4 regions of the Pseudodesulfovibrio thermohalotolerans genome follow, and region 1 is predicted to be linked to each of the others. Evidence: predicted binding sites of a transcription regulator. Region 1 holds the regulator's gene; each other region holds the start of a gene.
The links. Region 1 encodes sigma-54, which starts transcription at its own class of promoters, with help from an activator protein. Its sites were predicted from a motif close to CTGGCACGGNNNNTGCTT; they were not measured.

Region 1 (8,050 bases):
ATCGAGAAGGACACGGACCGCCAGGTCCGTGTCCATCTCTGGATATTGTTCGCCCAAGGGGGCGACTAGTTCATGCAATACGTCCGACTTGTTCTCGGACTGCAATTCGGGAAGGATCAGCTCCTTCGCCAGATAATCACTGAGTTTCATGCTTAGTTACCGGGGTCGATCAGTCCGTAATCGCCGTTTTTTCTCTTGTATATGACGTTAACGCCTTCGGTCTCCGAATTGCGAAACACCAGGAACTCATTTTCAAGGGCATCCAACTGCATGGCGGCCTCGTCCACGGACATGGGCTTGGGCTCGTATGCGTCGGAGCCAACGATGGTTGGAGCTGCACCGCCGCCTTCCTCGAAGGACAGGTAGTTCATCTGCGCCATTTTATTGGGACGCGCCTGTCTGGGGCGGTTCTTCATCTTTTCCCGCATCTTGCGGAGCTGGGCTTCCAGCTTGTCCAGGACCATGTCGATGGTCGAATACATATCTTCAGAATCTTCGTAGGCCGAGATATGAATGCGATCCGAGTTCAGGATCACATCCGCCTTGTGGCGGAACTTGTCGACCAACAAATTGACCTGGAGATCTGCTTCCGCATCGGAAACGTATTTCGCTACCTTTTCAAAACGCTTTTCCGCGTACCCCTTGAGGTGATCGGAAGGCTCGAAATTCTTGAAAGTGAAGCTGATGTTCATACGCTGCCTCCTGGTTGCGTTTGCGGCAAGCAGAATCTAGAAATACTGCTTGCGTTTGGAAGAAGAAGGAATGCCCATGGCCGAGCGGTATTTGGCGACCGTGCGCCTGGCGATATTCACTTCCAGCTTTTCCTGGAGGATTTCGCCGATTCTCTCGTCACTGAGCGGTTTCTTCGTGTCTTCTTCCGAGATCATTTGCTTGATGAGCGCCTTGACGCTCTCCGAACCCACCTGGGAACCGTCATTGAGGTCCAGGGCCGAGTTGAAGAAGAACTTCAACTCGAAAATTCCATGAGGAGTCGAAACATACTTGCTGGTAGTGATCCGGCTCACGGTGGACTCGTGCATCTCTATATCCTCAGCCACCTCCTTGAGGATCAGGGGTTTGAGCTTTGTTACGCCTTCCTCGAAAAAGGCTCTTTGAAAACCGACAATACTTTCAACTACTTTATACAAGGTTCGCTGCCGCTGGTACAGACTTTTCATCAACCACGCGGCGGAGCGCATCTTTTCCTGAAAGTATTCCTTTTCCTTGTCGGCCGCCCCCTTCATGGAGTCCATGTAGAAGGTGTTCATCTGCAAACGGGGCATCCCATCTTCATTAAGAATGATGACAAAATCTTCCCCGTATTTGTAGACGAAGACATCAGGGCTGACATAGTGCGGCTCAGTGCTGGAAAAATTGGCGCCCGGCATGGGGTCCAGGGTCTGGAGAAGATCCAAATACTCCTTGAGCTCTTCCATGGAAATCTTGAACTTGCGGGCAAGGGGCTTGTAGCGGTTCTTTTCCAGATCTTCCAGATGGTCCTGCACGAGGGACACCAGGATCGGGTCGTCGTAATCAAGAACCTCCATCTGAACCAGAAGACACTCCTGCGGAGTGCGCGCGCCCACCCCGACGGGATCGAGATGCTGAATGCGAGTGAGTACGCTCTCAATCTCCTCCTCGGAAGCCTGAACCATGGCGGTCAACTCTTCCATGGAAGCCTGGAGATAGCCGTTGGAATCAAGATTGCCGAGGATGACATCACCAATCGCAAGCTCGCTTTCGCTGAAACTGGAAAGCCGCATCTGCCAATTGAGATGGCCTTCCAGGGACGGCTTGGAAGCCAACCGCGCCTCAAAGGAAACGCCCTCCTCAGGCACTTCCAGGTCGCGGGACAACGCCTGCTTGGAGGTGGAGGAAAATTCGCCGAGATAGTTCTCCCAATCCGCATTGCGGACCAGTTCCTCTTCGGCCTGAGACTCGGTCAGAACCTCGGACTTGTCCGATACCTCGGTTTCGGTTTCGGTCTCATCCAGGAAAGGATTCTCCAACAATTCCTGCTGCACCGTCTCCAACAGTTCAAGACGGGAGAGTTGCAGCAGCTTGATGGCCTGCTGCAACTGGGGCGTCATGACCAGTTGCTGTGAGAGCTTGAGCTGTTGTCGAAGTTCCAATCCCATGATTCGTCACTCGCTTAGGGTTGCGTTTATCGGCTGCCGGATAAAGAAATTTTTTTTGCTCGGCTTGCCATTTCTTTCGGTTGAACTATGCCACAACGAATTAAAGGATGCAACACCATTGTGATAACATCCTGTTTCTATTCGCAATCAATCGAATATATTATGGTATGAAAAAAGTGTACCAACCTTTGGGTACAGTGTAAATCGAGAAAGCTAAAAAAAGATGTGGGCGGTGAATCAGAGCCGGAAATCTTCGCCCAGATAAATCTGCCGGGCTCGGCTGGACTTCACGATATCGGTCGGAGCCCCTTCAAGAATGACCGTACCTTCGTAAACGAGATAGGCTCTGTCACAAATATTCAAAGTTTCCCGAACGTTGTGGTCGGAAATGAGAATACCGATCTCCATGGACTTGAGTACGGAGATGATTTCCTGGATGTCGATGACCGCGATGGGGTCGATACCCGCGAATGGCTCATCAAGAAGAATGAACTGCGGGTCGAGAATAAGCGCCCTGGCAATCTCCAGCCTGCGCCGCTCACCGCCGGACAAAAACATGGCCGCCTGATCCGCCAGCTTGGTGATGGTGAACATCTCAAGCAATTCATCCGCCCTCGCCCGCTGCTCCTTGGAAGTCATGGAGGTCTGTTCGAGAATGATCTCCAAATTCTGGCGCACGGTCAGCTTCTTGAAGATGGAGCTTTCCTGCGGCAGATAACTTACCCCAAGCCGGGCGCGTTCGTGCAGCGGTTTGTCCGTAAGCTCCTGCCCATCCAGGGTGACCACCCCGGTATTGGGCTGCACGATGCCCACAAGCATGTAGAACGTCGTGGTCTTTCCCGCGCCGTTCGGGCCAAGCAGGCCGACGACTTCCCGGGAGTTGAGCTCGATGTTGATGCCATGCACGACCTCTTTCTGGCCGTACCGCTTGGACAGGTTGGTTGCGCGCAGACCTTCGCCCATGGCTATTGCACCTTCATGTTGCCGGGGGTCATGAAGATGGCCTTGACGCGCTGCTCGCCGCCTATGACCTCCGACCGGTCGTCCTTGATATGGAAATTGATGACTTCGCCCGTCAGGGAATTGGGGCCGTCCTGCAACTTGGGATTCTGTTCCATCTTGAGAAGCTGCGGGCCGACCAGATAGGTCAGTCTGCCGCAGGTTCCCTCGGTGTTGCCCTTCTTGGCTCGAACACTGCCCTCGGCAACGATTCGCTCAACGCTGTCGGCCGAGAATTTCCTCTGTCCGTCAGCCAAAAGGTAGGCCGAAAGTTTGTCGGCCCAAAGGGTCAGTTCGCCGTGGACCGCGACAACGTTGCCTTCGAAGGAAATGACCTTGCCCGCCTCGTCATAGGTCATGCGGTCGGAGGTGATCTTTACCGGCGCACGGCTCGGATCGACACTCACCGGAACGGATGCGGGCGGCGGAGTCTCGGCCACGGGCGCCTTGACCTCGCCTTCGCCGGAATCCTGTTGCGGAGCGGCGGCCGGCGTGGGTTCGGCCTTCTTCACCTGTACTGTTTTGAAATATTTGGCGTTGGCATACCCGATGGCTTTGGACAGGTCGCGTTCCTTTTCATCGAGTTCGAATACTGCCACCCAGCCGTTTTGCGGAAAGTCGGTCCTCACCCGCTGCCCTTTGGTCAGCGTGACCACATGAGCCGAGCCCGGAGCGGGTTCCTTGCGAACGTTGAGGTTGACCGTAGCCTCGGACACCTCGCCCCAGTCCTGGGCCATCGCCCCGGCCGGAATCAGGAGCACAACCAGCATCAGCAAAATAACCGTTTGGCGAACCGTATTCAGCAACGTCTTATTCCTTGTCGTCTTGCAAAGGACTTCCAACCAGTCCCTCGGGGGCCAGCAACGCTTCCACGCCACCTGCGGCCACCAGTTGTCTCGTGACAAGATCGATCTCCAGGGCCTTGGCCTGGACGATCATGTCGGAACGGCGCAACGAGACGCCGCCTTTGAGGTACACCTTACCTATCGCCCCCACATAATCAAGCTGCTGGGCATCCAAGGCCAAATCGCCGAAGCGGCCGCTGACCCTGTCGTACAGTGTGAGGTTGTCATTCTCCTGATCCACCTCGCCACGCTCCGACTGCACATAGACCTCTTGGCGGTCATCGCCGAAAAACGCGGTGAGCTGCGGGAAATTCACGGCAATGATACCGAGTTCCTGATTGTACTTCGCGCTTTTGGCCAGGAGCTTCCAATTCAGACTTCCCTGCTTGCCCTGCACCAATTCGATGTCCTCAGCCGAAATATCGGCGTCGGCGAACATGGCCTCACGGGATATGGGGGCGCGCTCAACGTCTTCCTTCGGCTCCAGAATAGGATCGGAAAGAAAGAGTTCGTTGACGCCCACGCCTAAAAGCAGCCCCAAAGCGAATATGACGAGAAGAATCAGAGCCGGACGGCCTTTCATCTAGTCCACCCAGTAATTGAGGGCTTTTTCCTTGAGGCCCCGGGCTTCAATGATGAAGGTGACAGCCTCGCGAACCGCGCCCTCCCCGCCTTTGCGGGTGGACATCCAGTCGGCGGCCTCGGCCACCTCGGGCACGGCGTTGGGCACGCAAAGGGCCAGCCCCGCGCGTTTCATAACGGCCAAATCAATCCAATCGTCGCCCATGAAGGCGGCCTCGCTCGGATCGACCCCGGCTTTTTCACATATTTCCTCAAACAGAGGGAGTTTGTGGTGGTGGCCTGCGTAGTAGAACTTGATGCCCAGTTCCCGGACGCGATTCTCCACGGGGGCCTGGTTCAACCCGGTGATGACCCCGATCTCAAGGCCGACGGCCTGGGCCATCTTGATGCCGAGACCGTCCTGCACGTTAAATCGTTTCATAAGCAGGCCATCTTCGCCATAGTAAAGGCCGCCGTCGGTGAGCACGCCGTCAACGTCGAGCACCAGCAGCCTGATCTTCCGCGCGAGCGCGGTCGCGTCAGCCACGATTGATCTCCCACAAGGCCAAAAGTCTTTTCAGAAGGCTTTCCACCTCGGCAAGCGGCAGGCTGTTGGGACCATCGCACAACGCCTTGTCCGGGGCTGGATGAACTTCCATGAACACGCCATCCGCACCCGCGGCAACGGCAGCCGAGGCCAGAACGGACACATATTCCCGCTGTCCGCCCGATGCGCCACCCAATCCGCCGGGAAGCTGCACCGAATGGGTGGCGTCCATGACGACAGGAACGCCGAACGCCTTCATCTGCGGAATGGAGCGCATGTCCACGACCAGATTGTTGTAGCCGTACGTGGACCCCCGTTCGGTCAGCCAGACCTTGTCGTTGCCGACGGAACGGATTTTGTCCACCACGTTTCGCATGTCCCAAGGGGCCAGGAACTGCCCTTTCTTGACATTGACCACCCTGCCCGTTTCGGCTGCGGCCACCAGCAAATCGGTCTGGCGGCACAGGAACGCCGGGATCTGCAGGACGTCCGCCACCTCGGCCACAGGCGCGGCCTGCTCGGGATGGTGGATGTCCGTGACCACGGGCAACCCCGTGGTCCGCTTCACCTCGGCCAAGATGTCCAGCCCCTTCTCCAGACCGGGGCCGCGAAAACTGGTTACCGAGGTCCGGTTGGCCTTGTCGAAGGAACTCTTGTAGACAATGGGAATATCCAGCTTCGAAGCCAGTCCGGCGAGCACGTCGGCCGTTTCGAGGGCGATTTCCCTGCTCTCAATGGCGCAGGGTCCGGCCAGAATGAACGGGCCGGACCTGCTGACTTGATAAAGATCCGCCATAAACTACTTCTTGGCCTTCTCGTCCTTGGCCGCCTTGATGAATTCCCGGAACAGCGGATGCGGCTTCATGGGATTGGACTTGAACTCCGGGTGGAACTGACAACCCAGGAACCACGGATGGTTGGGCAGTTCCACGATCTCCACCAGGGACTCGTCGGGAGCCGTGCCGGACAGGACCATGCCGTTCTCCTCGAACTGCGCGATGTACTTGTTGTTGTACTCGAAACGATGGCGGTGGCGCTCATCGATGTTCACGGTCTTGTAAGCCTCGTAGGCCTTGGTGTCCTTCTTGAGCTTACAGGGGTAGGAGCCCAGACGCATGGTGCCGCCCTTCTCGGATTCCTCGCAGCGGGTCTCGGTCTTCTTGGTCCGGAAGTCGTACCACTCCTTCATTAAGTAGATGATATTATGCGGGGTGGCCTTGTCGAACTCTTCGGAGTTGGCGCCTTCCAGTCCAATGACGTTGCGGGCGAACTCGATGCAGGCGCACTGCATACCCAAGCAAATGCCGAAGAAGGGAATCTTGTTCTCGCGGGCGTGCTTGATGGACAGAATCTTGCCCTCGATGCCGCGCGAACCAAAGCCGCCGGGCACCAGAATGCCGTCCAGTCCCTTGAGTTTCTTCTCGACGTTGGCAGGAGTGACCTTCTCGGAGTTGACGTACTCCAATTCCACCTTGACCTCATTGGCCACACCACCGTGAATCAGCGCCTCGTGCAGGCTCTTGTAGGCCTCGGTCAGGTCGACGTATTTGCCGACAATACCGATTTTAACCGCCCCCTTGGGGTTGGAAAGAGTCTCGTTGAGTTTCTCCCACGGGCCCAGCTCGGCGTTCTTGGCGGGCAGCTTCAGCAGGATCGCGATCTTCTGATCCACGCCTTCATCATAAAGCTTCAGCGGCACCTTGTAGATGGAATCCACGTCCACGCAGGTAAAGACGGCGTCCTGGTCCACGTCGCAGAACAAGGCGATCTTCTTCTTGAGATCGTCGGCAAGATCCACCTCGGAACGACAGATAATGATGTCGGGCTGGATACCCACGCTCCGCAATTCCTTCACGGAGTGCTGGGTGGGCTTGGTCTTCAGCTCACCGGCGGCCTTGATGTACGGCACGAGAGTGAGGTGAATGAAAAGAACGTTTTCCTTGCCCAAGTCGTTTTTGAGCTGACGAATGGCCTCCAGAAACGGCTGTCCCTCGATGTCGCCCACGGTGCCGCCGATCTCGATCAGAGCCACGTCCTCGCCGTTGGGCAGGTTGATGACCGCCTCCTTGATGGCGTCGGTGATGTGCGGGATGACCTGCACTGTGCCGCCCAGGTAGTCGCCACGGCGTTCCTTCTGGATAACGGAGTTGTAGATGGAGCCGGAGGTGTAGTTATTCTGCTGGGTCAGGGCCGTGCCGAGATAACGCTCGTAATGGCCGAGGTCGAGGTCGGTCTCGGCGCCGTCATCGGTGACATACACTTCACCATGCTGAAAGGGATTCATGGTGCCGGGGTCGACGTTGATGTAGGGATCAAGCTTCTGGATGGTGGCCTTGAGCCCCCTGGCCTGGAGAAGCGCTCCAATGGATGCAGCGGCCAACCCCTTGCCCAGAGAAGAAAGGACACCACCGGTTATAAATATGAACTTGGTTTTCATGCGTCAGAAAGCCCCTTGGTTATGCTTGAATTGTAAGGATATATCACAACCGGTCTCGTTCTCCGGCCATGTTGACTGTCGTGCGCCGGACACGTATGTTCCTGCCCAGCACGTCGCTGCTTCGCGAATTTTGCAGGGTACTGCGACAAAGTCAATATGAAGAGGAGAATTTCATGGCCCGCGTCAATGCACTCGTCATCACCGGATACGGCACCAACTGCGAGAAGGAATCCGCCTACGCCTTGCAACAGGCTGGTGCGGATAATGCCGATATCGTTTACTTTTCCGATCTCGCAGCGGGCCATGTCCGCATGGACGAATACAATTACCTGCTCTGCCCAGGCGGATTTTTGGACGGCGACGACCTGGGAGCGGCCCAGGCGGCCGCTTTGCGCTGGCGATGGTCCATTGACGCAAACGGCAAGCCGGTCCTCGATCAGTTGAAGGGCTTCTTCGACAAGGGCGGCATTATCCTCGGCATCTGCAACGGCTTCCAGCTTCTGTGCAAGCTCGGTCTGCTCCC
Region 2 (8,050 bases), 1.5 Mb from region 1:
CCGGTCTTCCCCGATGGCATTGAACATCCGGGGAATGGTCAGGCCGGGCGTCGCGGGGATTTCGACTCCCCAGGCCTTTTCAAAATCTGACCGCACGGCGTCGTCCGACACGTTGCGGTAGCCGGTCAGCACGTTGGGCAACGCCCCCATGTCGCAGGACCCCTGCACGTTATTCTGGCCGCGCAACGGGTTCACGCCGGTCTTGGGGCGGCCGACGTTGCCGGTCAGCAACGCCAGGTTGGAGACCGCCAGGACGTTATTGGTGCCGAAGATGAACTGGGTGACGCCCATGGTGTAATAAAACGTCGTGTTCAGAGACGTGCCGATGCACCGGGCGGCCTCGCGGATGTCGTCCTCGGGTATTTCCGTGATGGCGGAAACGGTTTTGAGATCGAACTCGGCCAGCTTCTCGCGGAAATCGTCGAAACCTTCGGTAGCCGCCGCAACCGCGTCCACGTCGGCAAGGCCCAAATTAAGAATCTCCGCCGCGATGCCCGAAAGAAGCGCGGTGTCGGTTCCGGGGCGCAGCCGAAGCCAGACGTCGGCCTGCCGGGCGAGATCGATCCGGCGCGGATCGATAACCACCAGCCTGGCCCCGTTGCGCTTGGCCTCCATCATGCCCAGCCCGATCACCGGATGACAGGCCGTGGTGTTGGAGCCGACCACGCAAACGCAGTCCCCCTCGCCCATGTCCCAGAGCTCCCGAATGGAGTTGGTCATGGAGCCGCTTCCAAGCGATGTGGCCAGACCGGCCACCGTGGGAGCGTGTCAGAGACGGGCGCAGTGGTCGACATTGTTGGAGCCGAGCCCTGCGCGGAATAGTTTCTGGAAAAGATAGTTCTCCTCGTTGGTGCACCGGGCGCTGCTGAAACCGCCCACGGCTTGCGGGCCGAACTCGGCCGCGATGCCGCCAAGCCGCTCCGCGACCAGGCCGAGTGCCTCGTCCCAGGAAGCGGGAACCAATTCGCCGTCCCGGCGGATCAGCGGAGTAGTCAGACGGTCGGGATGGTGAACGAAGTCGTATCCGTACCGTCCCTTGGAACAGAGAGCGCCCTGGTTGACCGACGGTTCCGGTCCGGCCGAGACGCTTACGATGCGATCGCCGTCCACGTTCAGGGACAGGGCGCAGCCGACGCCGCAATATGGGCAAGTGGTGGAGATATGTTGCATGGCCCCCCTTAAGCACGGGGCGTGCCAACAAAACGAGCCTGCGCGTCAAAAAAAATAACCTGTAATCCCAGCACACTGACTGATTCGAAAAAATGCACCCCCTAGCCGGTTGCACGAAATTGCGCGCAATTACGTCTGCAAAAAAATAAAATTGCGCGCAATTAATCGTACCCCGATTGCACTCCAGTTGGTCGCGAATCGCATACCCCCGACAGCCGGATTTCCCCTTCCCGGCCGGAAAAACCGTTACCAGGACGGAACACAGAGAACAGCCCATGTTTCCGATCGGGAACACTTCAGCTAGGCCGGGGACTTCCGAGAAACACACAAGTACATCTATTTCAGTCTGTTAGGAAAGCAGACTCCGCTGGCACACATGTTGCCTTTATGAAAGCATCATTTCGCAGGGAGGACTTATGACTATCGATTCAAGGACAATGGACGGGACCGACGTCCAAAAGGCATTCATCAACGAGGTGTTGGAGAGCCTTCCGGGCATTCTGCTCGTCATCTCGGTGGCGGTATTCGCCCATTTCGCCGCGCCGCTTCTGCTGCGGTTCGAATTTTTCAAAACGTACCTGACCATCAAGGACTTCATCCTGGCCATTCTTGTGGGCATCGCCATCCGCAACACCGTGGGCGTGCCCGGGATGTTGCAGCCCGGATTGCGCTTCTCCACCATTCTGACCAAGACCGGCATCGTCGTCATGGGCGCAAAGTATTCCCTGGCGGGCCTGGTCACGGTGGGCGGGCAGGCCCTCGGCCTGATCTTCGCCTTCCTGTTCGGCTCGGCCATTCTGCTCATGTGGATCGGCAAGAAGCTGAACGTGTCCCCCTCGCTCAGCGCATGTCTGGCCGCAGGCCTGTCCGTGTGCGGCGTTTCCGCGACCATCGCCGTGTCGCCCGCCGTCAACGCGAAGAAGGAGGAGATGGCCTACTCCATCGCCGTGGTCCTCATGTTCGGCCTGCTCGCCCTGGTGGTCTTTCCGCCCCTGGGCCGGATGCTGGAACTCAGCGACGCCCAGTACGGCGCGTTTGCGGGCGTGGGCATCATCAACTCCGCCCAAGTCCTCGCCGCCGGTTTCGGCTTCAGCGACGGAGCGGGCGTGGTCGCGGGTGTGTACAACATCGGCCGCGTCCTGTTCCTGCCCTTCGTGGTCCTGATGCTGACCATCTTGGCGTGCCAGCGCGAAACCACCACCTCGCGCGAATCCATCAACAAGTGGCAGATCATCGTCTCCAAGTTCCCGGTGTTCGTGCTCGGCTTCCTCGCCATCGTGCTCATGAACACCGCCGGAATGATCTCCGCCCCGGCCGCAAAGACGGCCAAGGTGTTCATGGAATGGGCGTTTCTCCTCGGCTTCGCCAGCATCGGCCTGACCACCCGCCTGTCAGACCTCAAGGCCGCGGGCCTGACCGGAATCGTCGTAGGCTTCACCGTGGCGTCGCTCAAGGCGGGCCTCGCGCTGATCGCCGTGCTGTATTTCATCAACTAACCACAAAAGGACGTACACCATGACCAAGTACATCAAGCGACTTTCCTCCAGCCGCAAGCAGGACCTGATGGTTTGCCTTCTCGGGATCGGGCTTGTGTTAATCGCCATCGCGATCAACGGCTGAGGCAACACGGATCGCCGGGACCGCGCCGTTGTCGGCGCGGTCCCGGACTCATCATCGGAGGCACACATGGACAGCATCCTTCTCGCAACGACCGGCGAAGCCCACTGCATGCGCGCGGAAGACTACGCCCTCAAATACTGCGCGCTCAACAGGACCTCCCTGGACATCATCCACGTCGTCGAGGACAACCTTTCCCACTACGGAATGATCGATTCCCTGGCCACCGAGGGAGACCGGCGGGACTTCATCGCCTACTCGCAGAAGGTGGAACGGCCCGAAGTCGAACGCCGCCTGGCCCGGATCACGGGAAAGGCCGAATCCATGAACATCAATTATCGGCTGTACATCGAGTGGAAGTCTCCCTTATATTGCATCCTCAAGCACATCCGGCACGTCAAGTCGCAACTTCTGGTGGTGGGAGGCAGGAAACGGAGGCACAACCCCTTCAGCCTGGTCCGCTGCCTGAGCCGAAAGGCGTCCTGCGAAGTCATGCAGGTGCTCTGACGGCAACGGGACAAAGGGAGCAATGTCCGGCATCATACGATTCCTCATACTCATTCTGGCGGTCCTGTCCGCCCCGGCCCTCGCCGCGCAGACGCCCCAGCCCCCGCTCAGGCTGGGCGTCATCACACTCAACCATCCGTTGATGATGTACCGGCAGTACCTGCCGTTCACCGACTACATCACCGGACTGAGCGGCATCCCCGTCGAGCTGGAGCTGGCCAAGGATTACGCGTCCATCATCGCCGACCTCCTGAACGGCAAAATCGACATCGCCATCCTCGGCGGGCTTTCCTATGTTGAAGCCAGAGAATCTTCGGCCGACGTCACGCCCCTGTGCGCGGTACTCTCCAGGGACCACACGCCAACGAGCCGAACCGTCATCTTCACCGTCAAGGGCAGGAGCGACCTCAACGTCCTCGCCGATCTCAAGGGAAAATCCTTCGCCTTCGCCTCGCTCCACTCCACGGCGGGCTACCTGCATCCCCTCTGCCATCTCGGGAATCGCGGCATCGCCAAGCAGGACTTCGGGGAAACGAAGAACCTGCGCACCCACGACGCGGTAATCCGGTCGGTGCTTCGCGGCGCATACGACGCCGGGGCCGTCTCGGAATCCACATTCCGCGAGTTCGCCGGGGATGGACTCAAGGTCCTGGCCGTGACCGAGCCTCACCCGGGATTCGTATTGGCCGCCCGCCGGGGGAACATCCCCGAAATCGACCGTCTGAAACGCACCCTGCTCGACATGGACTACGCCTCCCCGGACATCCGGGCGCGGTCCGCCAAATGGAGCCCCCTGCTCCGAAACGGCTTCGCGCCTGTCTCGGACGCCGACTACGACCCGATCCGCGAGATGCGGAACTGCGCGGCCCGGTTCGGGTACCGGAGGTAGCCGCCATGTATACTCCCGGGCTGCGGTTCAGGTTCATCGGCATTGTGCTGCTGTGCATCATCGGCGCGATCACCACCACCGCGCACTACATGCTCAAGGACGAGCAGACCCTGCTCGTGAACAGGGCGAGACAACAGGCCATGTCCCTGGCCAGGGCGTCGGCCATTCTCTTCACCAACACGTTCATCTTCGAAGAGCTCGACATGCTCGACGAGAACGACATGGTCGACTACATTTCCTATTACGTGGACGACGTCATGCGGACCGACCCCCGCATCCTGGCCTTCCGGGTCCTCGACAAGCACGGCCGCACGGTGGTGAAGCGGGAAACCGGTGCCTCAGGCGGTGATGCCTACGCGCCCCCGGCCGGTCCGGGCGAGGATATTCGCGAGATCGGACAGGGAGCCGACGCGCTGCTCGCCGTGACGATCCCCCTGTCCATCGAGTCGAAAAACTGGGGATGGTGCAGCCTCACCTTCTCCATGGAGGACATCGAACGGGCCAGGATTTCCTCCCGAAACGACATCATCACCATTTCCGTGACATGGATTCTCTTCTCCCTCCTGGCCGTGGGAATCGCGGTGGAGTATCTGGTCAAGTCCTTGCACAGTCTGTCCGACGCCATGGAACGGTTCACCGTGAACGAGGATTTTTCCAAGCCCTTCCCGAGCCTCCCGCCCAGGGGTGACGAGATAGGCCAGTTGCAGCGGAGCTTCGAATGGATGATAACGCGGCTGCGCAACGAGGAGCAGACGCGGGCCAGGACCAAGGAAAAGATGTTTCACACGGAGAAGATGGCGACTATCGGCCAGCTCACCGCGAGCATCGCCCACGAGGTGAACAACCCGCTGGGCGGCGTCATGCTCTGCTTCAACAACCTGCTCAAGGGCAAACTCGACGAGCAGGAGCGCGAACAGCACATCGAAGTCATCAATTCCGGGCTCTCGCGGATCAGGAAAATCATGGGCGACCTCTTGGACTATTCCCGCCAATCCTCCATGAACGTCCAACTGACGGACATGCGGGACGTGGTCCGGAAATGCGTCTCCCTGCTGGAGCTCTACAGCCGGAAGCGGCGCGTGGAGATACGCGTGGACATGCCCGACGGCCTCCCGGCCACCCCCGTCGACAACACGAAAATACAGCAGGTGCTGGTCAACCTGCTCGTCAACGCGGTCCAGGCCATGCCGGAAGGCGGCGAAATAAGGGTGGAAGGGGCCATGGACGGCGAGGACATGGTCATCCTCGTCTCCGACTCCGGCGGAGGCATCCCCGAGGCGATCAGGGACAAGATCTTCGTGCCCTTCTACACCACCAAGAACGAAGAGGGGACCGGGCTCGGCCTGGCGCTCTCCAAGTCCCTCATAGAACAACACTCGGGCAGGCTCGAACTGCTGCGGTCCGACGAGACCGGCAGCGTGTTCTCCATCCGCCTGCCTCGCGCGAGGAAGGATACATGAGCAAGAGCATCATTCTGGTGGAAGACGAACTGTCCATCCGCATCGGAATGCAACACACCCTCTCCGCCGAGAGCTACCTGGTGGAGAGCTTTGAAGACGCGGACAGCGCGCTCCAAGCCATGGGAGCGGCCAGCTTCGACCTGCTCATCACGGACATGCGCCTTCCGGGCATCTCCGGGCTGGAGCTGATCGACAAGGTCAAGGAACTCCACCCGAGCACCGGCACCATGCTCATCACGGCCTTCCCGGAAATCGAACTGGCCGTCAGCGCCATGCGTCACGGGGCGTTCGACTTCCTCTGCAAGCCGTTTTCCAACGAGGGGCTGCTCATCGCGGTGGAACGGTATTTCAACTACCACGACCTCAGGCTGGAGAACACCCGCCTGAAGACAAGCGCCGGGCTGGACGCCATGATCGGCGGCCAGGCCATGCAGCCCGTGTTCGAGCGCATCCGGGCCGTCGCGGACGCCTGCACTCCGGTCCTCGTCCTCGGCCCCAGCGGGACCGGCAAGGAGCTGGTCGCCAACGCCCTGCACACCATGAGCTCCCGAAGCGGCAAGCCTTTCATCAAGGTCAACTGCTCGGCCCTGCCGGAACAGCTCCTCGAATCTGAGCTGTTCGGGCACGAAAAAGGCGCGTTCACCGGGGCACACAAGCGGCGCATCGGCAAATTCGAGGCGGCCAACCAGGGGACCTTCTTCTTCGACGAAGTCGGCGACATGCCCTTGGCCCTCCAGGTGAAACTGCTCAGGGTCCTCGAAGACGGCGAGATCACCCGCGTGGGCGGCAACACGCCCATCAAGGTCGACGTGCGGACCATTTTCGCCACTGCCAAGGACATCGACAAGGCGCTGGAGGAAGGCTCCTTCCGCGAGGACCTCTACTACCGCATCAACGTGGTCCCCATAAACCTGCCTCCCCTACGGGAAAGGGGCGACGACAAGATCAAGCTGATGCAGCACTTCCTCCGCCTCTACGCCGACAAGCACAGGAAGGAAGGCACCCTCCTGTCGCCGGAAGCCCAGGCCGCGCTGATGGTCTACGACTTCCCCGGAAACATCCGCGAGCTTCGCAACATCATGGAGCGTTCCGTACTCCTGGCGCAGGACGGCGTGGTCCGCCTGGGCCATCTGCCCCAGCGGGTCCTCGGCGAGGAATTGGACAGCCAGCCAGGAAAGCCGCCCAGCCTTGAGGAAGGCGTCCGCGAATACGAAAGGAAGCGAATCGTCGAGGCCCTTGAGCAGACCGGGAACCGGAAGCAGCTCGCCGCGGGCCTGCTGGGCATCAGCCGGAAGGTCCTCTGGAAGAAGCTGAAGGAGCTGGGCATCAGCGCGTAGCGAAAAGCCGAAACGGGCTGGCGGCGGCCCGCGCGCGGCCTACCCGCGCCGCATCCCGCCGCCCCGGCTCGTCAGGTAGTTTCGCGCGTCGCCGCCCAGCTTGAACAGGCTGGCGACAACCACGAGGAACTCCAGGCGGCCCAGGAACATGGCCAGGCTCTCGGCCCACAGCGCGGCCCTCGGCATGTCCGGCGACGTCACGCCGATGCTCAACCCGACCGTTCCCAGGGCCGAGGCGAACTCGAACAGGGAGCTTTGCAGATCGTAGCCGCCCGCGCAGAGCAACAGCACGCCGAGCGCGAAAAGCAGCAGGTACAGGAAGACGAACACCGCCGTCTGCCGCACCTGGGCGTCGTTCAGAAACACCTTGCGCTCCCCTTCCCACAGGGCGCTTTCCCGGACCACCCCGCGCGGGGCCACCAGCCGCCGGATTTCCAGAGTCAGGGCGCGCCAGAGGAGATGGACGCGGAACTGCTTGATGCCCCCGGCAGTGGAGCAGGTCCCGCCGCCGACGAGCATCAGCCCGATCATGATCGCCACCCCGACCCCGTTCCAATCGTTGTAGCCCACCGTGGAAAAGCCCGTGGTGGTCAGGGCCGACACGGCCTCGAACACGGCCACGCGCAAGGACTTGCCCAGTTGCGGATAAAGGGACGCGCAGGTGAGGAAGAACAGCGCGGCGGCGGCCAGCGGCGCAAGCAGCGTAAAGAGACGCACCTCGCCGTTCCGGGACACGGCGCGCAGCCTGCCGCGCCACAGGAACCAGGCGGTCACAAAGCTCAGATTGCCGAGGATCATCAACGGAATCGACACGGCCTCGACCGCCGGTGAATTCCAGTATCCGATGCTGTCCGGCCGCGTGGAAAATCCGCCGGTGGAGACCGCGGCAAAGGAATGGTTCAAGGCGTCAAACCAAGTCATGCCCACCACCCGGTACGCAATGGTCCCGGCCGCCGCATAACAGGCGTACATGGCCATGACGATCCGCGCGGAACGTTTGACGTTGGGAACAAGCTGATCGCCACGCCCTTCCGCGCTCGACACGCCCACCCCGGAAGGACCGAGGATGG
Region 3 (8,050 bases), 1.8 Mb from region 1:
TGAGGAGCACCTGGTGCCGAGGCATCCCGTCATGTGCCTGAACGGCGTGGAAGCGGCGGACAGGGGAGCGGAGCCGCGCCGGATGTCGGCGGCGTCCTTGCTCCAGGCGGCCAGACGCATTTCCGTGCCCGGGGCCGGGCTGGTCTTCCGCTATGGCGACGCGGATTGCGGCGTCCTTGTCTGCGGCAACTCCAGGCTTTCCTTTTTGGGACGGCGCGGAGTTCTTCCACTTGCCCGCCCCACCGTCATAACGGCCCCGCAACTGGGATCCCCCGGCGGCGAAGGGGCATACGGCCGCGTGCGGTCCGCCGATCCCGGGGCCGACGCCTGGGTGCGCGCAAAGTGTTTCCGGTCCAGGCGGGTGGCCGAGGGGTTTATGCGGCAGGCGGTCCGTTATTGCCTGTGCAACTGTAGGGACCGGACCCTTCAGGAAATTCTGCTCGTCTTCGATCGAGGCCGGTGGCGTCGGCTGGCCGGAGGCGTGTGCACCTGCCTCTGATCCGCTGCGGGGGCGGGCGGTCATCCCGGCACGGGCGACCCTCTTTCCAATTCGTCTGCAAAATGGTATTATATATGTCTATATATTATTGGAGGGGAGCAATGATGCGGGATTTGTTCGATGCCGACCATTTCCTGGACAGCGTTGTCCAGGACAGGGAGCTGGCCGTTGACCTCGTCGAAGCCTTTATCGAAGACTGCCCGGAACGGCTGGCCGAGTTGACCGAGGCTCTGGCCGAAGGCGACGCCGACAGGGGACGCAAGTTGGCCCATTCGTTGAAAGGCATGTGCGGTGTGGTCCGCGCCGGGGTGTTGAGCAGGCTGGCTTTGGAAATGGAGTCGGCCGCGCAGAAGGGCGATTTGGACGGCGTGCGCGAAAGGATGGGCATGTTCACCGAGGGCCTGGCCCGGGTCATGGCGCTCATGGAAGATTTCAGGAAACACGGCTGAGTCCGGGACGCCGGGGCGAAAAAAAGGCCTGTCCGTATTGGACAGGCCTTTTTTCGTGTCGATAGGGGAGCGCTATTTCGTGGCCTCTCCGCCCTCGGGAGCGGTCTTGGCGGGAGCCTCGGCAGGGGCCGGAGCGGCTTCCGGAGTCGGGGCATCGGTCTTGGGCGCTTCGGGACGGGTGAAGTCCACCTGCACCTTGTCCATGGCGGCCACGATATCCTTGGTGATGTCAACGGTTTCGCTGGACGCGATGATGGCCTGCCTGCTCAGGATCAGGGTCAACCCCTTCTCCTTGCGGTAGTTGTCCAGGACTTCGTTGAACTTGGCGTCCACCAGGCCGACGACGCGCTGCTGCTCGGCGGTCATGGTGTTCTGCAGTTCGCCCATGGCCAGCTTGTAGGCGGCCACGGTCTCTTCGGTCTGGTCGGCCTGCATGGCCTTGTAGGCGGCTTCGGCTTTTTCCTGCAGAGGCTTGCCCATCTCCTGGAGGTGAGCCATGGCCTCGGTGGCCAGCTTGTTGTCCTTGAAGGCGGCTGCTTCGTCCACAACGCCTATCTTGACCGAAGGTTCCTGGTTGCAGGCGCTCAGGCCGAGGACCAGAGCCGCGACGAGGAACAGGGGAAGAATCCGTTTCATTGCCATATCTCCATTGTTTCGTTTGAAGTCGATTGGATCAAGAAGTCGCGCAAGACTACGCGCGCCGGGGATATCTGGCAAGGGAAACATCGGATAGCCTGTTGTGGCGGCATCGCCTGGGCCGAGTCGGGCGCGGCAGGAAGTTCCATCGTTCAGTTCGTCGTTTCCCCTTGGAAATATGGGGGATTCGTGCTGGCACATCCCTTGCTTTCAATCTCATCGAGAAGGCATCGGGAACTTCTTGCCGGGGAATGGGTATCCCTGCGGTTCCCGCGAGTCCGGCCAGCGCCGGATCGGAGGAAGTATGAGTTTCGGAAGTATGTACGTGGGCGCCACCGGCGTGGTGGCCCATAGCGAAGGAATGCAGGTCCTGGCCAACAACCTGGCCAACGTCGACACCATCGGCTACAAACGCTCGGACATTCTGTTCGGCGATCTTATCAGCCAGCAGGTGGCTTCGGGCGGTGCATTGTACGAATCCGGTTCGGTCCGCACCAGCCAGTTGGGCAAGGGCGTGGGCGTGTCGTCCATCCGGGGCGATTTCACCAGCGGAGCCCTGTCCGGGACCACCTCCGCCACTGACCTGGCCATCTCGGGCGAGGGCTTCTTCGGCGTCAACGATCCCTCAGGAACCATTCGTGGGGCGTCCCACTATACGCGGGCCGGGGATTTCCGTTTCGACAACGAGGCCTATCTGGTCAACGCCCAGGGGTACCGGCTGCAAGGGTTCGCCTATGACCGCGAGACCGGCGAGTGGTCGGGCAGCGTGTCCGACATCCAATTGCCTTACGAAGACGTGACCGTGGACGGCCAGACCGCCCGCGTGGTTCAGTCCTCGCCGCTCGCCACCTCTTCGGTGGAGGTCGTCACCCGGCTGGATCATTCGGCCCTGAGCCAAATCTCCGATGAAAACAATCCGTTTTTCGCCATGCTCGGGGCGTACGCCGCCAACGGGACCGATTCGGATTCCCCGTTCGGCGACGCGCAGCCGCAGTATTCCACGGCCGTGGACGTGTTCGACGAGAACGGCGTCAACCACGAAATGACTATCTATTTCGATCCGGTGTCCACGGCGGGACTCTCCAACGCCGTGCCCGGCTACACCTATTGGGAATACCTCGTCGCCCTGCCCGGCGAGTCGGACGGCTCGACGGCCAACGGCACCTCTGCGGCCGGATTGGCCGGGATGGGGGTGTTGACCTTCAACGACAGGGGCGCACTCATCAACCAGTCGGCTTTTACTTTGGACCTCGCGAACGCGTCCGGAGCCGGCGGCACGAGCCTGGGAGCCTGGGTTCCCGCCGAGTTCAGCGAGGACGGCCTGGCGCAGTTCAATTACACCTTCGCCAGCAACGGCGGGGCCGGGACCATTGCCTATGATTTCGGGGTCAACTCCGATACGGCGTCCTGGGCGGGCGGGTCCGTGGCCTCGGCCGCTGACATCGGGACGAACGCGAACCTGCTCCCAGAGATGGACTCCATGAACCGGGACGCCCGCGTGACCACCAGTTACGACCTGCCGTCATCCACCTTGTTCAGCCTTCAGGACGGTTACTCCTGGGGATATCTCAACTACGTCAGCGTGAACGAGGAGGGCGTGCTCAGCGGCCACTTTTCCAACGGCCAGACCGAGGAGATGTATCAGGTGGCCGTCTACAAGTTCAACAGCCCGTGGGGGCTCAAGCGGGACGGCGGCACCAATTTCGTGGCCACCGAGGCATCGGGCGAGGCCATCCTCGGCACGGCCGGGGACCGGGGGCGTGGGCTCATCAATCAGAACACCCTCGAAGAGAGCAACGTGGACATGGCCCGGGAGTTCTCCAACATGATCGTCACCCAGCGGGGATATCAGGCCAACACCAAGGTCATCACCACCTCGGATTCGATCCTGAACACCCTCATTTCCATCAAGCGCTGATCCCTTTCTCCATCGCATCACGGGGCGTTGTCCGGCAGGTCCGGGCAACGCCCTTTTTCGCGCCCCGCCTTGAATTTCCCTGACAAAGCGGATAGTCAGAACGTGATCCGCCAACAAGGAGTTTCACGTGACGGAGACAAGCGACGCCCGCAGCCGGGAGGCCGTCATGGCCCTGGTCCGGGAGGTGGAACAGGAAGCCCCGGGCGGGGCGGAATCCCTCTACATGGCCGCCATGCTGGCCGATGCGCCCCTGCCCTACGATTTTGCCCTTTCCGTGGAGGGCACCATGCACAATCCGGCCCTGGTCAACCCCGCCGCCGCCTTTTTCGCGGCCACGGCCATCATGACTCCGCTCATCGATCGCGGATTGGTCTTCGCCGATCCGGACGCCCAGGTATTCACCCTGCCGCCGGATGTGCGTGAGATTCTGCGCGCGGGCATGGACCGGCAACAGGCCGCCGAGTGGGCCGGGCGGGCCGTCTACGCCCTGAACCTGTCCCTGCCCGACGCCGAGCCGCAAAGCCTGCCTGTCGTGGAATGGCTTCTGCCCCATGTGCTGGCCTGCCGGGACCTGGCGGCCGACCTCGGCGTGAACACGGCCGCCGCCAACCGGGTCCTGCATCAGGCCGGATTCACATTGTATTACGGTCAGCGCCACAAGGAAGCCGCCGGACTGCTGGAAGCGGCCATGGCCGTCGACGTGGCCCTCAAGGGCGGCCATCATCCGGACATCGCCGCCGACCTGGAAGGGCTGGCCACGGTCTATCAGGCCGGAGGGAATTTGGCCCGCGCCGAAGCGACCTTTTCCGCCTGTCTGGACCTGCAACGCGAGATACTCACCGAGAACAATCCGTCCATGGTCCCGGTGCTGCACGGTTTGGCCATGGTCCGACAGGCGCGCGGCGACCTGGCCGGGGCCGAGTCCGCCCTGAACGAGTGCCTGGCCGTCCTGCGCGCATCCGGGGAGGAACGCCACCCGGCCGCAGCCTCCTGCCTGCACAATCTGGCCCTGCTCATGGATGCGCTGGACCGCCCCGAGGAAGGGTTGCGCCTTGCCCTGGAGAGTCTGGGCATGACCGTGGACCTGTACGGCGAACACCATCCCGAAGCCGCCGCCGGGCACAATCTCGCCGGGCTGCTTTTCGAACGGCTGGGCAAGGGGCCCGAGGCAGAGGCGCATTTCCGCAAAAGTCTTTCCATTCGCAGCCGGACTTTTGGCGAGGACCACCCCGAGACCGCCCAGGCATTGTGCAATCTGGCCCTGTTCCTGGACGGGCGGGGCGCGGGCGAAGAGGCCTTCGACTGCTTCGAGCGCGGCTTCGCGGCCTATGAGGCTGCTTTGGGACCGGATCACCCCTACATGGAGTCCGCCCTGGACAATCTCGTCGCCTTTCTGGAACGGACCGCGTCGTCGGATTCGCCCCTGCGGGAGCGGGCCGAAGCGCGGCTCAGGCTGATCGTGGAAAAAGCGGGGCGTTGATGGAGCCGATACTTGCCGTCGGGTTGGGGGAAATCCTCTGGGACGTGCTGCCCCATGCGCGTCTGCTCGGCGGCGCGCCCGCCAATTTCGCCTATCAGGTCAACGCGCTGGGCGGGGCCGGGGTGCCCGTGTCCCGCGTGGGCGACGACGAGCTTGGCCGAGAGGCTCTGTCCCTGTTGGTTCGCAGGGGAGTGAACATCGACGCCGTGTCGCTTGACCCGGAGCATCCCACCGGCACGGTGGACGCCAGCGTGGACGAGAACGGCGTGGCCGTTTACGTCTTCCCGGACGACGTGGCCTGGGATTTCCTGACCCTGGACTCCGCCGCACTGGCTCTGGCCGCCAATGCCGACGCTGTTTGTTTCGGCACATTGGCCCAGCGCGCCGACGTGTCGCGCCGGGCGATCCATCGCTTTCTGGACGCCTCGGAAAAGGCGCTCAAGGTCTTCGACATAAATCTGCGTCAGAATTTCTACTCCTCGGAGATCATCGCCGACTCCCTGCAAGCGGCTCATGTCCTCAAGATCAACGACGACGAACTCGGCGTGCTGACTCGGCTGTTCTCCCTGCCCAAGGGCGAGCAGCCCGCCATGCGGACGCTCATGGAGCGATACGACCTCGACCTCGTGGTGCTCACCAGGGGCGGGGCCGGAAGCCTGATCGTCGCGGCCGACGCCGTTTCCGACCTGCCCGGCGAGCCGGTGGAGGTCGTGGACACCATCGGCGCGGGCGATGCGTTTACCGCTGCTCTCGTGCTCGGTTATCTCAAGGGGATGCCTCTGGACGATATCAACAGGTATGCCGCCAAGGTGGCGGGCCATGTTTGCGGGCAACCGGGCGCCATGCCCGATATGCCCGACGAATTGAAGGTCGTTTAGGGAAGGCCGCCCCGAGGGGCGGCTTTTTTATTTGGTGCAGCCAATTCCATATTGGAAGTAGAGAGGGCGCGCCGGACGGTGCGTTCACTCGTTAAGGCAGGCGCGCCTTTGGCGCGAGAGCCAGTGTGGAGGCTTTGCCTCCTCAGCTTCCATGCCCTCCCGGCGGGGTCCATTTCTTTTGCTGGCCCAAAAGAAATAGACGAAAGAAAAGGGCCTTGCGCCAGCCCGGCCGCCCGCAGGATCTTCGGCAAGAATCCGATCCGCTCGGGTCGGCTCCACCCAATCAAAAGTATAAGTCCTTCTCTTGTGGACAGCTCTCCACTCTCGGTAGCATTCCCTTGCTCCTCACAGGAGCCGCCGCCCCTTCGCGGTCGGCTTCTACGCCGCTGATCCAGGGCTGGAGTTGAGTTATTCTTCACAGGAGCTTGGTCGTGGGAGAGGTCTTATTTGCGGGATGGTGCGCCAGCTTGATAAGGCAGGCGCGCCTTTGGCGCGAGAGCCAGTGTGGAGGCTTTGCCTCCTCAGCTTCCATGCCCTCCCGGCGGGGTCCATTTCTTTTGCTGGCCCAAAAGAAATAGACGAAAGAAAAGGGCCTTGCGCCAGCCCGGCCGCCCGCAGGATCTTCGGCAAGAATCCGATCCGCTCGGGTCGGCTCCACCCGATCAAAAGTATAAGTCCTTCTCTGGTGGCCCGCTCCCCACTATCGATAGCACTTTCTTGATCGTCACAGGAGCCGCCGCCTCTTCGCGGTCGGCTTCTAGGCCGCCAATCCAGGGCTAGCGTTCGTAGGGCCTTTGAGGGTGCGCGGTCGCCTTTGGGTGTTCATTGGAGACCGAAGAGCCTGAAATAGGTCCTTTTCGCGTTGGAAGACAGGGCCTCGCTTGCGCGGGAGACGTTCGAAAGCCGGGGCCTAGAGCCTGTCTGAAGCGGCGAAGCGTGGGCCGACTGCGTCTGCCGGAGGCAGACATCCTGTCGGGCAGCGAAAGCCGCTACAGGCTCTTGGCCACTGCTTTCGGGAGCACGCAGGGCCAAAAAAGCGCAGTTTTTGCTTCCTTTTTTCTGCGCCAGCAAAAAAGGAAGTCGCCGTAAAGGCGAAACAACACGTAAGGATGCCGTGCACCGTAGAACGCGAAGCGCGCTAATATCCACGCGCTACATCACACTTGCCTTTGGGAGGGCCTTCATTTCGCTTATGGAAGCTCCTTCGAGAACGAAGAACCCAAATGAGCCATCCCGCGTTGGAAGACAGGACCTCGCTTGCGCGGGAGACGTTCGAAAGCCGGGGCCTAGAGCCTGTCTGAAGCGGCGAAGCGTGGGCCGACTGCGTCTGCCGGAGGCAGACATCCTGTCGGGCAGCGAAAGCCGCTACAGGCTCTTGGCCACTGCTTTCGGGAGCACGCAGGGCCAAAAAAGCGCAGTTTTTGCTTCCTTTTTTCTGCGCCAGCAAAAAAGGAAGTCGCCGTAAAGGCGAAACAACACGTAAGGATACCGTGCACCGTAGAACGCGAAGCGCGGCACTATTCCCCGAGCTGCAAAATCAAAGGAAAAAGAAGCCCCCTCCGTCTAGAACAACCGCTCTCCGTCAAAATCAAACACGAGGTATTCGACCGAAATGCGGCCGTCGGAGAACGCTTCGGCAGCCCCCTTGGCGCGCGAGGCGAGCAGGGCGACGAGAGCCGGGCGGGCCGGGTCGTCCTTGAGAAGGTCGAGGACCTGCCGCGCGGTGTTGGCCGTGCGAATGGTCGTTTCGCTGGCCGGGTCGCAGCCCGCTTCGAGACAGCGTTCGGCCAGCAGCCCGAAGTCCACGGGATACGTCCGGGCGTGGGTGTACGGCAATCCCTGCGCCTGCTTGACGAGCTTGCCGAAAAACACGGACCAGGCGACGCGGCGGAACCCGTGATCGGCGGCGGCGCGCATGGAGAATTCGAAGAAGTCGGCGGCCTGGATCAGGGCCGTTTCCGGCGTGTCTGGCCGGGTTTCCTGGTAAAGCCGTTCGCTTCGGCGGCCCGTGGTCATGACCGCCAGATCGAGCCTCTGGGCGCGGGCCACGCTCAGCCCCTCCTCGATGGTCGCCATCCAGGAAGCGTGCGAGTACGGCTTGACGATGCCGTGGGTGCCGAGGATGGAGATGCCGCCGACGATGCCGAGCCTCGGATTCATGGTCTTCTGCGCGATGGCCTCGCCCTCGGG
Region 4 (8,050 bases), 1.4 Mb from region 1:
GAGGCAAAAAAAGGCCCGGACATTTATCCGGGCCTTTTCACTACCTTATCTACCGCTCAGGGTTGTCAATCGCGGTCTTCCTCGTCGTTGCGTTCGTCCTTGCTCTCCGTGATGTTTTCATCCCACAGTCCGCAACTGTGGTCTATGCAGGAGAGGCACGGTCCGGGGTAATCCATGTTGGGCATAGTGTCCTCCGTGGCTGGAGTATCGAATGGCCCGGCGTGAAGACCGAGCTAATTATACATGAGTATATGTGATAAATAACCACGTGAACGCGCTTGGCAAGAGCCGGTGGAGAAGAAAACGGGTCGCGGTGTCCCGGTGTCGCGGTGTCCCGGATCAGGCGTGTTTCCGGCAATAGTTGAGGAATTTTTGCGCCTCGACAAAGGCGGGGTTGATCTTCAACGCCTGTTCGAGGTTGTCCATGCAAGAGTCGCTGCTGCCTTTTTCGTAGTAGACGCGGGCGAGGTTGAAGTAGACGTTCTCGTCCGTGTTCACGATTTCCAGGGACTTTTCGTAGTAGCGGATGGACTCGTCGTAGTGGCCATTCTTGCGCAGAGAGATGCCGAACGAGTTGAACTTATTGCGGAACTCAAAGGTAAATGCCTCGTCCAGACCGAGCAGGGTGTCGAGGACCTTCTTGAGCTTGTCGAATTGTTTTTTCTCGGAATAGACCTCGCCCAGCCCGTAATTGGCGTCGATGTTCTTGTCGTCGATCATCAGGGCCTTGAGGAACTGCCGCTCGGCCTCGTCCAGGTTGCCCTTGGAAAAGGCCTCCTGGCCCATCTCGATCTTGCGTCTGAGGGTTTCCAAGGCCGGGACCGTATGCACGCGGTAGTAGGTCGGTTCCGGGGTGTACTGGCGGAGGAAATCCAGCTCGCCAAGGACGCTGCGCACTCCGGAGGGGACATGATGGGCGTTGAGGGGCTGGATTTCGAATTGCTCGGGAGAAAGTTGGCGGGCGTACCAGTATGTGATGTTGGCGTGACTCACCGAAGTGTGGCCGGTCCCCACGTCGGCTTGGATTTGCAGCGAGTACACGCCCAGAATGGCCGGATAGTCGTCCACGGCTCGAATCTCCATTGTTGATGGGTTTACATATCCTGAAATATCGATGGCCCCAGATTAGAGCAGGTTGAGGCTTATATCAATACCAATTATTGTTTCGAGTTGTGGGCGCAGAAAAAAAGGCCCCGGTAGGGGGCCTTTTGTCGTCGGACGTGTTGCGTATTATTCGCACGGCTTCCATGGTTCGTTGACCTTGCGGTCGAATCCCTTGAGGGGGATGGTCTCGGGAAGCAGAGGGCTTACGAGAGGAGTGAAGGGCTTGTAGTCGTATACCACCGCCACTTCAGCCAACTGGCAGGGCGCGCCAGGGTCGTTGTCGATGCCGTCGCCGTTGGCCGCCAGGTCGGGCCAGGAGCGGACCGTGATCTTGACGTTGGCCGAGTCCAGGGTGGTCAGTCCCGCTTGGGTGGCCGCGATGATGTCGGCCAGACGGGTGCCTTCGTCGGCTCCCCGGCCCGTGGCCGCGTACCGTGAACCTAGCTGGGCGGCCTTTTGCACCGTTACCCAGGCGTAGACGGCGTTGCCGCCTTCGATCACGGCCATCACCAGCATGAACATGATGGGCAGGATCAGAGCCGTTTCCACGGCGGCCAAGCCTCGGCGGGCGTTCTTTCTATTGTTGCGCATGGCTCAAAACCTCCCTTACAGCAGTCGCCAGCCGAGCTGCTTGCCGATCTGCTTGAAGATGTCGGGAATGTCGTACACGGACGGGGCGTCGAAGTAGTGGTCGTCGGTCCCTTCCTTGCTTGAGGCGATCTCCTTCATGAGCTGGATGTCGACGTTGTCCGAGGAGCCGAAGCGGATGGTGAAGATCTCGATGCCCGCGTCCTTGGCCGCCTGGGCCTCGTCGAGGGTTTCCTGGTTGAGGACGCCGCCGTCCTCGCAGTGGGCCGTGTCCACGCCCATGCCGTAGTAGGCGTTGGTCCAGTAGACGTTGGGCCGATAGGTGGCGCGGTAGGGACCGCCGCACTCGCCGTCCTCGGTGTCGCCGTCGGTGAGCACGATCATGATCTTGCGGAAGTCTTCCTTGCTGCCGGCCTGGGTGAAGGGCGGTGCCGGGGTGAGGAGGTTCCGTCCCCACTTGATGCCTTCCGAGATGAGCGTGCCCGAGGCCGCGCCTTGAGCGGTCTGGGAATTTATGGACTGGATGATTTCGTTCTTGTTCTGGCTGAGCGCCTGTACGGTCGGGATGCTGGAGCAGGTGTCCAGGGCGATGCTGTATTTGTAGTAGTACGGCAGGGCGTTGTATTCATCCATGAAATCTTCGTGAATGCCGTTGTTGAGCGAGCCGTCCGCGTTCTGGCAGCCTGCGGAATGGCCGTCCACGTCGGCGCCGAGACGAATCTTTCCGCGGAAGGGAACCAGGCCGACCTTGGTGTCGGGCGATGCTCCGTCGGGAATGAGCAGGTCGGTCAGTTCGGCGGAGGCCTGTCTGACCAGGGTGATGGGCGTGCCGCGCATGGAGCCTGAGTTGTCGATGACAAAGACGACTTCGAGCTTGTTGAAGCCCGCCACGGCGCTGGCCTGAACTTCCTGGTCGGCGAGTCCGAGCACTTCCATGAGGAGCATGTTGACCGTGGCCCGGGCCGTGACCTTGACGCTGCGGATTTCGGTGCCCGCCGCGATGCTTGTGACCTCGGCGCTTTCCATGTTGGCGGCGACCATGTCGTTCACGGCCTTGTTGACGATGCCCTTGGTCAGGTCGGGGTCATAGGGCAGTTGCAGGCTCCCGGCGAGCGCGCCCGCGTCGACGGCGGCCTGGAGCTTGGTATGGGTCATGTACATGTTGCCCATGTCCACGGCGATGCCCGCCACTCCCAGAAGGATGGGGAGCAGCAGGGCCATGATGGCGCTGGTGGAGCCCCTGCGGGATTCCCTAGGGAAGCGGCATGGTTGTCTGCGCGACGAGCGTAAACGGCTCGTTGTCGCCGAACATGCCTTCTCCGCTTTGCGATCCGAAAATCTTGTAAACATAGGAAACCTCTACTGTGACGGTGTTGTCGACGGGGTCGGTGGTCACGTTGGTGGACACGTCTTCGGGGTCGAAATCGGCGAGCACGGCGGCGACGAGGCTCTGTACGTCGGCGGTCTCGCCTTCCATGAGCACGTGCCGCGCGCCCTCCCGGCTGGCTTCCACCAGCGAGGAGTATGTGTGCATGGCGTTGCCGCCCTCAATCAGAAGCAGGATCAAGAGCAGCACGACGGGAAGCAGCAGGGCGAATTCCACTGCGGCCATCCCCCGGCGTCTTTCTTCTCTCTTTCTCATTCCCGTTCTCCTTCATTCCAAAATTGGCCCGGCGTAAGCACGGGTATCCGGATCAAAGCATTGTGCGTGCCAAGGTGCGAGGAGAAAGGGGAACAATAATGTTAATAATTTGTTTTAAAAGGATAAAAAAGTTTACGGAAGGGGTGGATGGGCGTATGGACGGAGACTGAGCGGTTCATGATATCTATTTTTTGTGGATAATCGTCCCCGATTCCTGTAGGGTTCCGGCACGCGGGGGAGAATACCATCAGGGAGCAGACCTGTGGGCGAAAGAATTCTTGTGGTCGACGACGACCGTGCCTTTCAGGGCATGTTGGTCGAGGCGCTGGTCGAGAACGGCTATGCGGTTGAAACCGCGGCCAGCGCGGAGGAAGGCATCAAGAAGGCCGGGACAACCGCCTTCGAGCTGATATTGCACGACATCCAACTGCCCGGCATGTCCGGGCTCGAAGCCCTGCGTCATCTGGCCGATGTGGCCCCCGGCGTGGACGTTATCGTCATGACCGGCTTCGGCTCCAAGGAGACCGGGATAACGGCCATGCAGCAGGGAGCCTATGATTATTTCGAGAAGCCGTTTTCCCTGCGCGAGATGGCCGTCGTGGTCCGCCGCGCCCTGGAGAAGCGCCTTCTCCAGACGGAGCTGGCCGAACTCAAGCGTCACGGCGGTTCCAGCCCCCTGAACAACATCATCGGGCACAGTGCGCCCATGATGGGGGTCAAGGAGCGCATCAGCAGGGTGGCCGAGCTCAATGCGGACGTGCTCATTATGGGCGAGACCGGCACCGGCAAGGAGCTGGTTGCGGACACCATTCATGCCCTGAGTTCCCGGGCAAAATCTCCGTTCGTCAAGATCAACTGCGCGGCCATTCCCGAAACTCTCATAGAATCCGAGCTGTTCGGCCATGAAAAAGGGGCCTTTACCGGGGCCACGTCCATGAAGCAGGGCAAGTTCGAGCTGGCCAAGGGCGGCTCCCTTATGCTCGACGAGATCGGCGACATGCCGCTGCATCTCCAGCCCAAGCTTTTGCGCGCCGTGGAGCAGAAACAGGCCGAGCGCGTGGGCGGGGCCAAGCCCATCCACTACGACGTCCGCATCATCGCGGCCACCAACCAGGAGCTGGAGGAGCGCGTCCGGGATGGCGGGTTCCGCAGCGATCTATACTATAGACTTAATGTGGCCACCCTGATTTTGCCCCCCCTTCGCGAGCGCAAGTCCGACCTGCCGCAATTGGCCGAGTTCTTCCTGGACCGCGCCAATCGTCGGCTCGGCACGGATATCGCGGGCGTCTCGTCCGAGGCCATGGAAATATTCTTCAACTACGACTGGCCGGGCAACGTCCGGCAGTTTGCCAACGCCGTGGAGCGCGCCGCGATCTTCTGTACCTCCAACCGGATCACCCCGGCCGAGGTGGACCAAGCCTTTTCCAACGCTCGACCCGCCGCGGACAACGCCGCGTACCTGCCCACGGGCGAAGGGCTTCCCCTGAAGAAGGCCCTTGCGGAATATGAGAAGACCCTCATCCAGAACGCCCTGAGAGCGTGCGGCGGGGTCCAGACCGAGGCCGCGTCCGCCCTTGGCGTGTCCGCGAAGAACCTCTGGAACAAACTCAAAAAACACGGCATCAATCCGATATTGTTCAAGAATTAGAATGTAGCCGAGTCTGTCCGCGCATTTTCCGTCTAGTCTGCCGCATAACGGCATCCACATTTTGTGGTTCGTCTACTCCCGGGAAAATCCCTCTTCGCAGGGATTTTCCCTTTTTTATGCCTTGAAATCAATGTGTTGCCAAAGTCTGCACAAGATGGTCCACTAAAAATAGATCAATTAACCTGTTGTTTTTAAAGGGATATCCAGGGGGTGAGCCTTCGACAATGCGTGGCGGTGGTCCACGATTAGTGGATTTGGCCCGTTGGAAGAGGGGCCGTGAAAGGGCCTTTGGAGAGCTGTGCGCAACAGTGTAAAAAATATTTCCCGTGATTGCAGTCGACTATGAACTTTTTTTCGACGCGGTTTTCGTTGTGGCACACGGGTTGCTGAATGGTGGGCGTGGCTGGTGCTGAAAGGCACAAAATTTCAAAAAGCAAAATTTGCAAACCAAGGAGAACGACAATGACGAAGCTGATGAACCTCATCCGTGACGAAGAAGGCGCAACCGCTATCGAGTACGGCCTGATCGCAGCCTTGATCGCCGCCGGTATCGTTACCGCCACTTCCGCCCTCGGCGACCAGGTGGTCTCCACCTTCGAATTCATTAAGACCAAGATGTCCGAGGCTACTGTCCAGTAGGTCTCGCGGAACAAAGCTAACCGTTTAACGGAAGCAGCCAGAGCAGCCGAACCGGGGCTTTCGGGATGGTCCCGTTAGCCCCGATTCTGTCTCCAGGGGAAGTGGGGACGGCAAGCGGCCAATCAGGCACCTCGGGGGAACCATGGATATTCTCATCATCATCGCGCTCGCGACCGCCCTGGTGACGGCCACCGTCACCGATCTCAAAACCCAGCGCATATACAATTGGCTGACGTTCCCGCTCATCCTCGCGGGATTCGCCACGCACACCGTGTTCGGCGGCTTTGCCGGACTGAAGTTCGCCGCCGGCGGCTTCGCACTCGGTTTCGTGGCCATGGCCATTCCATATTTCATGGGCGTGATGGGAGCGGGTGATGTCAAGCTCATGGCCGGTATCGGCGCATGGCTCGGCCTGGATGCGACCCTGACCGCCTTCCTCTTCACCTGCATCGCCGGCGGCGTCTACGCCCTGGCGGTTCTCGCTTTCAATCCGGAAATTCTCAAGCGGGTCCTGCGCAACATCGTGGCCACCTTTTCCGTGTTCATGGTCAGCCGCCGATTCGATTTCGCCCCCGTTACCGCTGAAAACGCCATGCCGAGACTGTGCTACGGCCTGGCCATCGCCGTCGGAACCGTCGTCGCCATGGGCCTCCAGGCCTGGCTCACCGGCTCCGTCTACACCGGCTATTAATGGAGGCCGCCATGAGCAAGTCCAACAAGGCATTGATTCAGATAGGGCTGGCCCTGGTCCTGGCCATCGTGGCGGGCGTCATGATCTTTCGCTGGACCAGCACCATGAACAAGACCGTTCCGACTGCCGTGAACGACACCGTGCCCGTGGTCGTGGCCAAGTCCGACCTGATTCGCGGCGTCAAGCTGACCGGCGAGATGCTTGAGGTCCGCATGTTCACCAAGGATTCCCGCCCCTCGGGAGCCTTCTCCGAACTCGCGCAGATCGAAGGCCGGGTGCTCAATCAGCCCGTGGGCATGGGCGATGTCCTGACCCCGCTGAAGCTGGCCGACAAGTCAGTCATGGGCGGCGGCGTGTCCGCGCTCATCACTCCCGGCAAGCGCGCCATGGCCGTCAAGGGCAACAGCGTCATGGGCCTGTCCGGCTTTGTCCGTCCCGGCGACAACGTGGACGTCATCGTCTCCATGACCATCGGCCGCGAAGAGAAGCCCGTGACCAAGCTGGTCCTGGAGCGGGTCAAGGTCATCGCCACCGGCACCGAGCTGGCTCCGCCCACCGAGGACGGCAGGACCGCTTCCGTGGACGTCTACACCCTGGAGCTGACCCCGACCGAGTCCGAGCGGCTCGCCCTGGCCGCGACCCAGGGAACCCTGCATTTCGCCCTTCGAAACGAACAGGACGAATCGGATGTCCGGACCAACGGAGCCACGGTGCCCAAGACCCTGGCCGCCCTGCGGCCCACCCGGCAGGTTCGCCAGACCCGGCGCAGCGTAAATATCGAAGTCATCACCGGCACAAACCGCTCGTCGGTCAAGTTCTAGGGGCGTGAGTGATGAAGAAAACCGGAATCATACATTACAGCCTGATAATTCTTCTTGCCTGTCTGGTTCTGCTGACCGCCACCGCGGCCGGAGCCCAGGTGGTCAAGTCAGACAAGCCTGACATGATCTCCATGATCGTCGGCGAGTCCACCGTTATCACCACCGACAAGAACGTCAGCCGGATTTCCCTCGCCTCGGACGTCATTTGTTCCATCGTCGTCATTTCGCCCCGGCAGATTTACCTGACCGCCAACCAGATCGGGTCCACGACCCTGACTCTGTGGGCCGGTGAAGAGGTCTCGGAGATTTACGACGTGTCCGTCGACCCGGACACCACCCGCCTGAAGCGGATGATCTACGAGCTGCTTCCCAATGAGAACAACGTCCGCGTGCTGACCTCCGGCGGCGTCATCACCCTGTCCGGGTACGTGTCCAACACCGCCAACCTCTCGTCGATCCTGGCCCTGGCCGAAGCGGCCGCACCGGGCAAGGTGGTCAACCTCCTGACCGTCGACGGCATCCAGCAGGTCATGCTGGAGGTGCGCGTGGCCGAGATGTCCCGCTCCGCGACCAGGCGGCTGGGCATCAACTTCGCGGCCATCGGCTCCAATTTTTCCGTGTACTCCATCATCAACAACCTGACTCAATACAATACCGATGACGATGTCTTCGAGTTGACCGAGAACATCAACTTCACCGGAAATTACCGCACGGGCAACACCTCCATTCTGGGCATGATCGACGCGCTCAAGGCCAATGGCCTGATCCGCGTCCTGGCCGAGCCGAACCTGACCTGCGTGTCCGGCGAATCCGCCGAGTTCCTGGTGGGCGGCGAGATTCCGTTGCCCATGCCGGGCGCCTTGGGAACCGTGGGCATTGTCTTCAAGCCGTTCGGCATCGGACTGAAGTTCACGGCC

Region 2: the regulator sigma-54 is predicted to act here: its motif matches at 1,538-1,555, upstream of LF599_RS02765 (YeiH family protein).
Region 3: the regulator sigma-54 is predicted to act here: its motif matches at 1,777-1,794, upstream of LF599_RS18120 (flagellar hook protein FlgE).
Region 4: the regulator sigma-54 is predicted to act here: its motif matches at 3,390-3,407, upstream of LF599_RS03260 (TadE/TadG family type IV pilus assembly protein).

What each region holds. Positions count from the first base shown of each region.
Region 1 covers NZ_CP120635.1:2,070,620-2,078,669, forward strand. The annotation lists gene LF599_RS09840 (PTS sugar transporter subunit IIA) at 1-150, opposite strand, end outside; gene hpf (ribosome hibernation-promoting factor, HPF/YfiA family) at 153-692, opposite strand; gene rpoN (RNA polymerase factor sigma-54) at 729-2,138, opposite strand; gene lptB (LPS export ABC transporter ATP-binding protein) at 2,376-3,101, opposite strand; gene lptA (lipopolysaccharide transport periplasmic protein LptA) at 3,104-3,907, opposite strand; gene lptC (LPS export ABC transporter periplasmic protein LptC) at 3,948-4,565, opposite strand; gene LF599_RS09870 (KdsC family phosphatase) at 4,566-5,090, opposite strand; gene kdsA (3-deoxy-8-phosphooctulonate synthase) at 5,083-5,886, opposite strand; gene LF599_RS09880 (CTP synthase) at 5,890-7,527, opposite strand; gene LF599_RS09885 (phosphoribosylformylglycinamidine synthase subunit PurQ) at 7,701-8,050, shown strand, end outside.
Region 2 covers NZ_CP120635.1:591,617-599,666, reverse strand. The annotation lists gene fdhF (formate dehydrogenase subunit alpha) at 1-1,170, opposite strand, end outside; gene LF599_RS02765 (YeiH family protein) at 1,587-2,666, shown strand; gene LF599_RS02760 (universal stress protein) at 2,857-3,294, shown strand; gene phnD (phosphate/phosphite/phosphonate ABC transporter substrate-binding protein) at 3,317-4,183, shown strand; gene LF599_RS02750 (HAMP domain-containing sensor histidine kinase) at 4,189-5,643, shown strand; gene LF599_RS02745 (sigma-54-dependent transcriptional regulator) at 5,640-6,980, shown strand; gene LF599_RS02740 (TrkH family potassium uptake protein) at 7,020-8,050, opposite strand, start outside.
Region 3 covers NZ_CP120635.1:3,857,488-3,865,537, forward strand. The annotation lists gene LF599_RS18105 (hypothetical protein) at 1-499, shown strand, start outside; gene LF599_RS18110 (Hpt domain-containing protein) at 601-948, shown strand; gene LF599_RS18115 (OmpH family outer membrane protein) at 1,021-1,584, opposite strand; gene LF599_RS18120 (flagellar hook protein FlgE) at 1,889-3,502, shown strand; gene LF599_RS18125 (tetratricopeptide repeat protein) at 3,630-4,982, shown strand; gene LF599_RS18130 (carbohydrate kinase family protein) at 4,982-5,860, shown strand; gene cbiD (cobalt-precorrin-5B (C(1))-methyltransferase CbiD) at 7,424-8,050, opposite strand, start outside.
Region 4 covers NZ_CP120635.1:710,389-718,438, forward strand. The annotation lists gene LF599_RS03245 (tetratricopeptide repeat protein) at 340-1,077, opposite strand; gene LF599_RS03250 (TadE/TadG family type IV pilus assembly protein) at 1,231-1,695, opposite strand; gene LF599_RS03255 (pilus assembly protein TadG-related protein) at 1,711-3,042, opposite strand; gene LF599_RS03260 (TadE/TadG family type IV pilus assembly protein) at 2,945-3,334, opposite strand; gene LF599_RS03265 (sigma-54-dependent transcriptional regulator) at 3,597-4,982, shown strand; gene LF599_RS03270 (Flp family type IVb pilin) at 5,445-5,621, shown strand; gene LF599_RS03275 (A24 family peptidase) at 5,764-6,312, shown strand; gene cpaB (Flp pilus assembly protein CpaB) at 6,324-7,133, shown strand; gene LF599_RS03285 (type II and III secretion system protein family protein) at 7,145-8,050, shown strand, end outside.